DNA from 3 places in the Rhizobium acidisoli genome. Region 2 is predicted to be linked to each of the others. Evidence: predicted binding sites of a transcription regulator. Region 2 holds the regulator's gene; each other region holds the start of a gene.
What was found. The regulator HrcA, encoded in region 2, represses chaperone genes, less so after heat shock. The targets are predictions, from matches to a motif close to GTTAGCACTCNCNNNNNGNGAGTGCTAAC.

Region 1 (2,268 bases), on a different replicon from region 2:
CAGCCTCTAGCACTGGCAGCATTGCCTGGAGATTGGAGAGCTTCTTTTCGTGGATGAGGATATAGGGATCCTCAAGCTCGACCCGCATCTTGTCCTGATTGGTTACGAAATAGGGGGACAGGTAGCCTCGATCAAACTGCATGCCTTCGACGACTTCGAGTTCTGTCTCGGCGGTTTTGGCCTCTTCGACGGTGATCACGCCTTCGTTGCCAACCTTTTCCATGGCTTCGGCAAGATAGCGGCCGATTTCTTCGTCGCCGTTGGCGGAGATGGTACCGACCTGGGCGATTTCAGAATTGCTGGTGATCTTGCGGGCGTTGGTCTTCAGTTCTTTGACCACTGCGTCGACGGCAATGTCGATGCCGCGTTTCAGGTCCATCGGGTTCATGCCGGATGCTACCGCCTTGGCGCCTTCCTTGACGATAGCTTGGGCCAGAACAGTCGCGGTGGTGGTGCCGTCGCCGGCGAGATCGTTGGTCTTCGATGCCACTTCACGCAACATCTGCGCGCCCATGTTCTCGAACTTGTCTTCTAGTTCGATTTCCCTGGCGACGGAGACGCCGTCCTTGGTGATGCGCGGTGCGCCGAACGACTTGTCGATGACGACGTTGCGGCCCTTAGGGCCGAGTGTGACTTTCACGGCATTCGCCAGAACATCGACCCCTCTCAGCATGCGTTCACGGGCATCGGTGTTGAACTTGACTTCTTTCGCAGCCATTTCTTTAACTCCTCAATAGGCAGCTATTTGACTGATGGTTTCGACAGGGTAGGCTCAGGCGGCTTTCTTCTGCTCGACCTGGGCTTCGATGATACCCATGACGTCACTTTCCTTCATGATCAGCAGGTCTTCGCCGTTGATCTTGATCTCAGTGCCAGACCACTTGCCGAACAGGATGCGGTCACCAGCCTTAACGTCGAGCGCCTGGATCTGGCCCGCCTCGTTACGCGCGCCGGGCCCGACGGCGACGACTTCGCCTTCCTGCGGCTTTTCCTTGGCGGTATCGGGAATGATGATGCCGCCCTTGGTCTTCTCTTCGGATTCGACGCGGCGGACGAGAATGCGATCATGAAGCGGTCTAAACGACATGTTTTCCTCCATGGACAAACAGTGATGACGTTCCCCTGTCCGGATGGGAGTGCCCGCATCCGGACAGGAACGAAACCTCTTTGAGCGTTTCGCGAAAAAAATTTATTTTCGCATTTTTTCGATTTCAAGAGGGCGATTGAGAAAAATTAGCACTCGTCCTTTGCGGCTGCTAACACGCTGGAAAGGAACAATAATGTGAATTTTTCCGTTTCGGACAGGTTGATCATGGCGCATACCTGCGCGATCATCCCTATTGTCACGAAACGGAGATGAAGCATGAACTTTTCATCTGATCTCGAGCGCCAGCTCAATGGGTACGGACTGACCACCGCGCATATACTTTATCGCATCCCGGATTTCGAATCCGTCCTGCAGACCTATGTCTGGCAGGAATACGATCTCGCCCCTGACTTTCCCGAAATGCGCAGGTTCCTGGATTTCTGGCAGGCTTCCCTCGATGGGCCGCTGCATTCTGTTCGCTACAGCCACCATCGCCTGGTCGGCCCCAATGAGTGGCGGCGCGTCGATGGTGAATTAAAACTGCACTGAGGCTTGAAATTGATTTTCTCACTCCCCAGCTCATCGGCCGGCCGAGGCTTGATGAGCTCGGTGACTTTTCCACGTCTGTATGGAGCGAGACCGCATGGAAGAAAACATCAATATCATCAAAAGCGCCAGCATCCCTGAGCGGGAGGAGATCATCGTCGATTTTGCCCGTTGGCTTGAGACCGCCTCACAGGAGGCTGTGGTTTATGGCGAGGGACGCTTTGCGACGATGTCGGCCAATATGGCAGAAGCAATCCGCATCAATGCCGATGAACTTGCTCGTGACAGGCCCGAGGTTGCCGAGCGGGTCTTGCAGCAGGCCTTTGCGATGATATCGCAATTCAAGGCAGCTTATCCGCATCGGGTTATCAGCCAGTCTGTCCATTAAGCGCATTGGAGACAATGGGACAAGCCGATCTGTTCGCATGGACGATCGGAGAAGTCTCTGCCGCGGGCAATTGAGGAAGTCCATGTCCCGAAAAACGAGGTAAATTTTCTCGACGTCCGCCCTTGAATCGCAACTGCCTGACGTGACAAACAAGCGCCTTGTTCAGGCGTCCACGAACAACGCGACATCGCCGGGCCAATAGGATCCCTTCGTTATTTGGATGATCCACATTCCCTGTGAGACGCCG
Region 2 (2,268 bases):
GGACGACCGTGTTGTTCGGCACATCCGGGTTCGGCACTTCGAACATCGCCTGATGGAAATTCGGGTCGAATTTCTGGCCGACCGGCTCCAGCTTGCGAACGCCGTGGCGCTCGAGCGCCGACAGCATGGCGCGCTCGGTCATCTCGACGCCCTCGATCAGCGTGGTCAGGCCGGCATCGGCCGCATCCTTGACCTCTGCAGGGATGGCATCCAGCGCTCGGCGCAGATTGTCCGAGACGGCGAGCATGTCACGCGCGAAACCGGCGACGGAATAGGACTTGGCGTCCTTGACCTCACGCTCGGTGCGGCGGCGCAGATTGTCCATCTCGGCGGCAAGGCGCAGATAGCGGTCGCGCAGTTCGCCGTTTTCGGCTTTCAGAAGCTCGAGTGCATCAGGCTGGGGGGCCTCTTCCTGCGCAATATCGTTCTCGACGTAGGCGGCAGCGTCGGCTGCGGCATCGGCCGCAGTTGCGTCAGGTCCGTTTTTCGTCGTGTCATCGGTCATGACGGTCTCCGGTTGGTGTCTTCAGATGCGCCCGATATCGAGGTTTGACCGAAAAAAATCAAGTCTGCGTGACAAAGAAGGGAAAATTCCGCGGTCTTCGTCAAACTGGTCAAAGCGGATTGCGCGAAAGCCGGGAGACGAGCTGGGCGGTGTAGTCCACCATCGGCACGATGCGGGAGTAATTGAGCCGCGTCGGGCCGATGACGCCGACGGCGCCGACGATGCGATCGTCGTCGTCACGATAGGGCGCGACGATGAGCGACGAGCCGGACAGCGAGAAGAGCTTGTTTTCCGAGCCGATGAAGATGCGCACGCCCGAGCCGGTTTCGGCGAGATTGAGGATCTCGATCAGGCTGTCCTTCTTTTCGAGATCGTCGAACAGCAGCCGCAGCCGGTCGAGATCCTCGGCGCCGGCCAGACCTTCAAGCAGGTTGGCGCGGCCGCGGATGATCAGCTGCGCCGGCTTGCCCTCGTCCGGGCTGCCGGCCCATACGGCGATGCCGCGCTCGACGAGATCGCGCGACAGGGCATCGAGTTCGTGACGGACGTTATCCTTCAGCTGGCTGAGCTGTTTGCGCAGCTCCGGCAGGGTCTGGCCGGACATGTGGGCATTGAGAAAATTTGCCGCCTCGGCCAGCTGCGAGGAGGTGACGCCCGCCGGCAGTTCGATGATGCGGTTTTCCACCTGGTCGTGATCGCCGACGAGCACGGCCAGCGCCTTTGTCGGCTCCAGCCGGATGAACTCGACATGTTTGAGCACCGGATCGCTTTTCGAGGTGATGACCAGGCCGGCGCCGCGCGAAATGCCGGATAGCATGCGGCTCGCCTCGTTCATCATCGATTCCACCGGATTGCCGCCGCTTTCGGCCCGCACCTGGCGGTCGATGCTGGCGCGGTCCTCGGCGGAGAGATCACCGACCTGCATGAAGGCATCGACGAAGAAACGCAGGCCGATCTGGGTCGGCAGCCGGCCGGCGCTGATATGCGGCGAATAGATGAGGCCGAGATCTTCGAGATCGCTCATGACGTTGCGCACCGAGGCCGGCGACAGCGACATCGGCAGCAGGCGGGACAGATTGCGCGAACCGAGCGGCTCGCCGCTCTCCAGATAGCCTTCGACGATGCGGCGAAAAATTTCCCTGGAGCGCTCGTCCAGCGCAGCAACGGCATCCGAAACCGATGTCGACCTGATGCCCATGAAACTCTCGAACCCGCGCTGATGATACTTCGCGAAAAGTAAGTCAAACTCGCAGCCGTGGCAAAAGGGAATTTGCAAATAGGCGCCGCCAATCGTAGAAGCGGTCAACAAACCCCAGGAGATAAGAATGCGGCCTTCAGGCAGAAAAATCGACCAGATGCGCAAGGTCTCGTTCGAGCGCAATTTTTCCAAGCATGCGGAAGGCTCCTGCCTGGTGAAATTCGGCGACACGCATGTGCTCTGCACGGCCAGCCTTGAGGAAAAGACGCCGCCATGGCTGCGCAATAGCGGCAAGGGATGGGTCACGGCTGAGTACGGCATGCTGCCGCGGGCGACCGGCGAGCGCATGAAGCGCGAGGCGGCAGCCGGCAAGCAGGGCGGCCGCACTCAGGAAATCCAGCGGCTGATCGGCCGGTCGCTGCGCGCCGTCGTCGATCTGCAGGCGCTCGGCGAGCGGCAGATCACCCTTGATTGCGACGTCATCCAGGCCGATGGCGGCACGCGGACAGCCTCGATCACCGGCGGCTGGATCGCGCTTTACGACTGCCTGAAATGGATGGAAAGC
Region 3 (2,268 bases), 490 kb from region 2:
ACGGTGCCGCCGGTCAGGATGGCAATGTCTTCGAGCATGGCCTTGCGGCGGTCGCCGAAGCCAGGCGCCTTGACGGCAGCGATCTTGAGGCCGCCGCGCAGCTTGTTGACGACGAGCGTCGCAAGAGCTTCGCCTTCAACGTCTTCAGCGATGATCAGGAGCGGCTTGCCGGTCTGGACGACAGCTTCGAGAACCGGAAGCATCGACTGCAGGTTCGAGAGCTTCTTCTCGTGAAGGAGAATGAAGACGTCTTCGAGGTCGGCAATCATCTTTTCCGGGTTGGTCACGAAGTAGGGGCTGAGGTAGCCGCGGTCGAACTGCATGCCTTCGACGACTTCGAGTTCGGTTTCGGCGGTCTTGGCTTCTTCAACCGTGATGACGCCTTCGTTGCCGACCTTCTGCATGGCTTCAGCAATGTCGAGACCGACCTGCTTGTCGCCGTTTGCCGAGATCGTGCCGACCTGTGCAACTTCTTCAGAGGTGGAGATCTTCTTGGCCTTGGCCTGGAGATCCTTCACGACGTCGGCCACAGCGAGGTCGATACCGCGCTTCAGGTCCATCGGGTTCATGCCGGCTGCAACGGCCTTGTTGCCTTCGCGAACGATCGCCTGGGCCAGAACGGTTGCAGTCGTGGTGCCGTCGCCGGCAATGTCGTTGGTCTTCGAAGCAACTTCGCGGACCATCTGGGCGCCCATGTTTTCGAACTTGTCTTCGAGTTCGATTTCCTTGGCGACGGAAACGCCGTCCTTGGTGATGCGCGGAGCGCCGAAGGACTTGTCGATGATGACGTTACGGCCCTTCGGGCCGAGCGTTACCTTGACTGCATCGGCGAGAATGTCGACGCCACGCAGCATCTTTTCGCGCGCGGTACGACCAAACTTGATTTCTTTAGATGCCATGATTGAAACTCCTCAATTCGAGTGTCCGGGTTCTGGACCCGTCGGCTACGTCGGAAAGGCCAGCGGCTGATCAGCCGATGATGCCCATAATGTCGGCTTCCTTCATGATCAGAAGGTCTTCGCCGTCGATCTTGACTTCGGTGCCGGACCACTTGCCGAACAGGATGCGGTCGCCAGCCTTGACGTCGAGTGCGACGACCTTGCCGGACTCGTCACGAGCGCCGGAACCGACGGCGACGATTTCGCCTTCCTGCGGCTTTTCCTTGGCGGTATCGGGAATGATGATGCCACCCTTGGTCTTGGCTTCGGACTCAACGCGGCGAACAACGACGCGGTCGTGAAGGGGGCGGAAGTTGGTGCTTGCCATTGTCTAATCCCTCGATCGAATGACATTCGCGGGCCGGAGCGGCCCACATGGATAGATGTTAGCACTCCCTTGCGGTGAGTGCTAGCGACGAGCATTTAGGGATGGCTCCGAAAGGAGTCAATGAGAGCAATCACGAATTTTTGTGCCGGAATTGTGAAGAGGCCGGAGAATTACGCAGATTGCCGCCGAAACCGGCACGCTGGGCGGACGACAAAGAAAATTCCTTGCCATCGCCTTGCGCCTTTGCAATGTCACCGGTGACTGAAGCAAATCGGGAAATCGGAATGGCCAGGCGGATAGAAAGCTTCTCGGAAATCACGGCTCACTATGACGTGGTGCTCTGCGATGTCTGGGGCGTCGTTCACAATGGCGTCGATCCGTTTCCGAAGGCAGCCGCTGCCCTTGAAGCGGCGCGCGCCGGCGGCGTCGCCGTCGTCCTCATCACCAATTCGCCGCGCCTTTCCTGGCAGGTGGTCGAACAGCTGCGCCAGATCGGCGTTCCCGACAGCGCCTATGACCGGATCGTCACCTCTGGCGACGTCACCCGCCGGCTGATTGCCGAAGGGCCGAAGACGGTCTTTCTGCTTGGCCCCGAGCGTGACAGCCCGTTGCTTGACGGTCTCGACGTCGAGCGCCGGCCGGCAGGCGAAGCGCAATCGCTCGTCTGCACCGGCTTCTTCGACGATGAGACCCAGAAGCCGGAGGATTACACCGACATGCTTCTGGAGTTCAAATCCCGCCAGGTGCCGATGATCTGCGCCAATCCCGACCTCGTCGTCGAGCGCGGCCATCGCATCATTCCCTGCGCCGGCGCCATGGCCGCCTATTACGAGCAGCTTGGCGGCAGCACCCGCATCGCCGGAAAACCGCACCGGCCGATCTATGAGGCGACGCTGGCGGCTGCCCGCGAGCTTCGCGGCGATTTCCCCGTCGAGCGCGTGCTGGCGATCGGCGACGGCATGCCGACCGATGTGCGCGGCGCCTTGAATTACGGCCTCGACC

Region 1: a site for HrcA is predicted at 1,233-1,261, ahead of groES (co-chaperone GroES). Genes of this name have one in related genera too.
Region 3: a site for HrcA is predicted at 1,324-1,352, ahead of groES (co-chaperone GroES). Genes of this name have one in related genera too.

What each region holds. Positions count from the first base shown of each region.
Region 1 is NZ_CP035001.1:365,406-367,673, reverse strand. Features, by position in the region: gene groL (chaperonin GroEL) at 1-718, opposite strand, end outside; gene groES (co-chaperone GroES) at 773-1,087, opposite strand; gene CO657_RS30760 (usg protein) at 1,364-1,636, shown strand; gene CO657_RS30755 (hypothetical protein) at 1,731-2,021, shown strand.
Region 2 is NZ_CP034998.1:5,421-7,688, reverse strand. Features, by position in the region: gene grpE (nucleotide exchange factor GrpE) at 1-505, opposite strand, end outside; gene hrcA (heat-inducible transcriptional repressor HrcA) at 615-1,703, opposite strand; gene rph (ribonuclease PH) at 1,831-2,268, shown strand, end outside.
Region 3 is NZ_CP034998.1:496,462-498,729, forward strand. Features, by position in the region: gene groL (chaperonin GroEL) at 1-899, opposite strand, end outside; gene groES (co-chaperone GroES) at 970-1,266, opposite strand; gene CO657_RS02470 (TIGR01459 family HAD-type hydrolase) at 1,551-2,268, shown strand, end outside.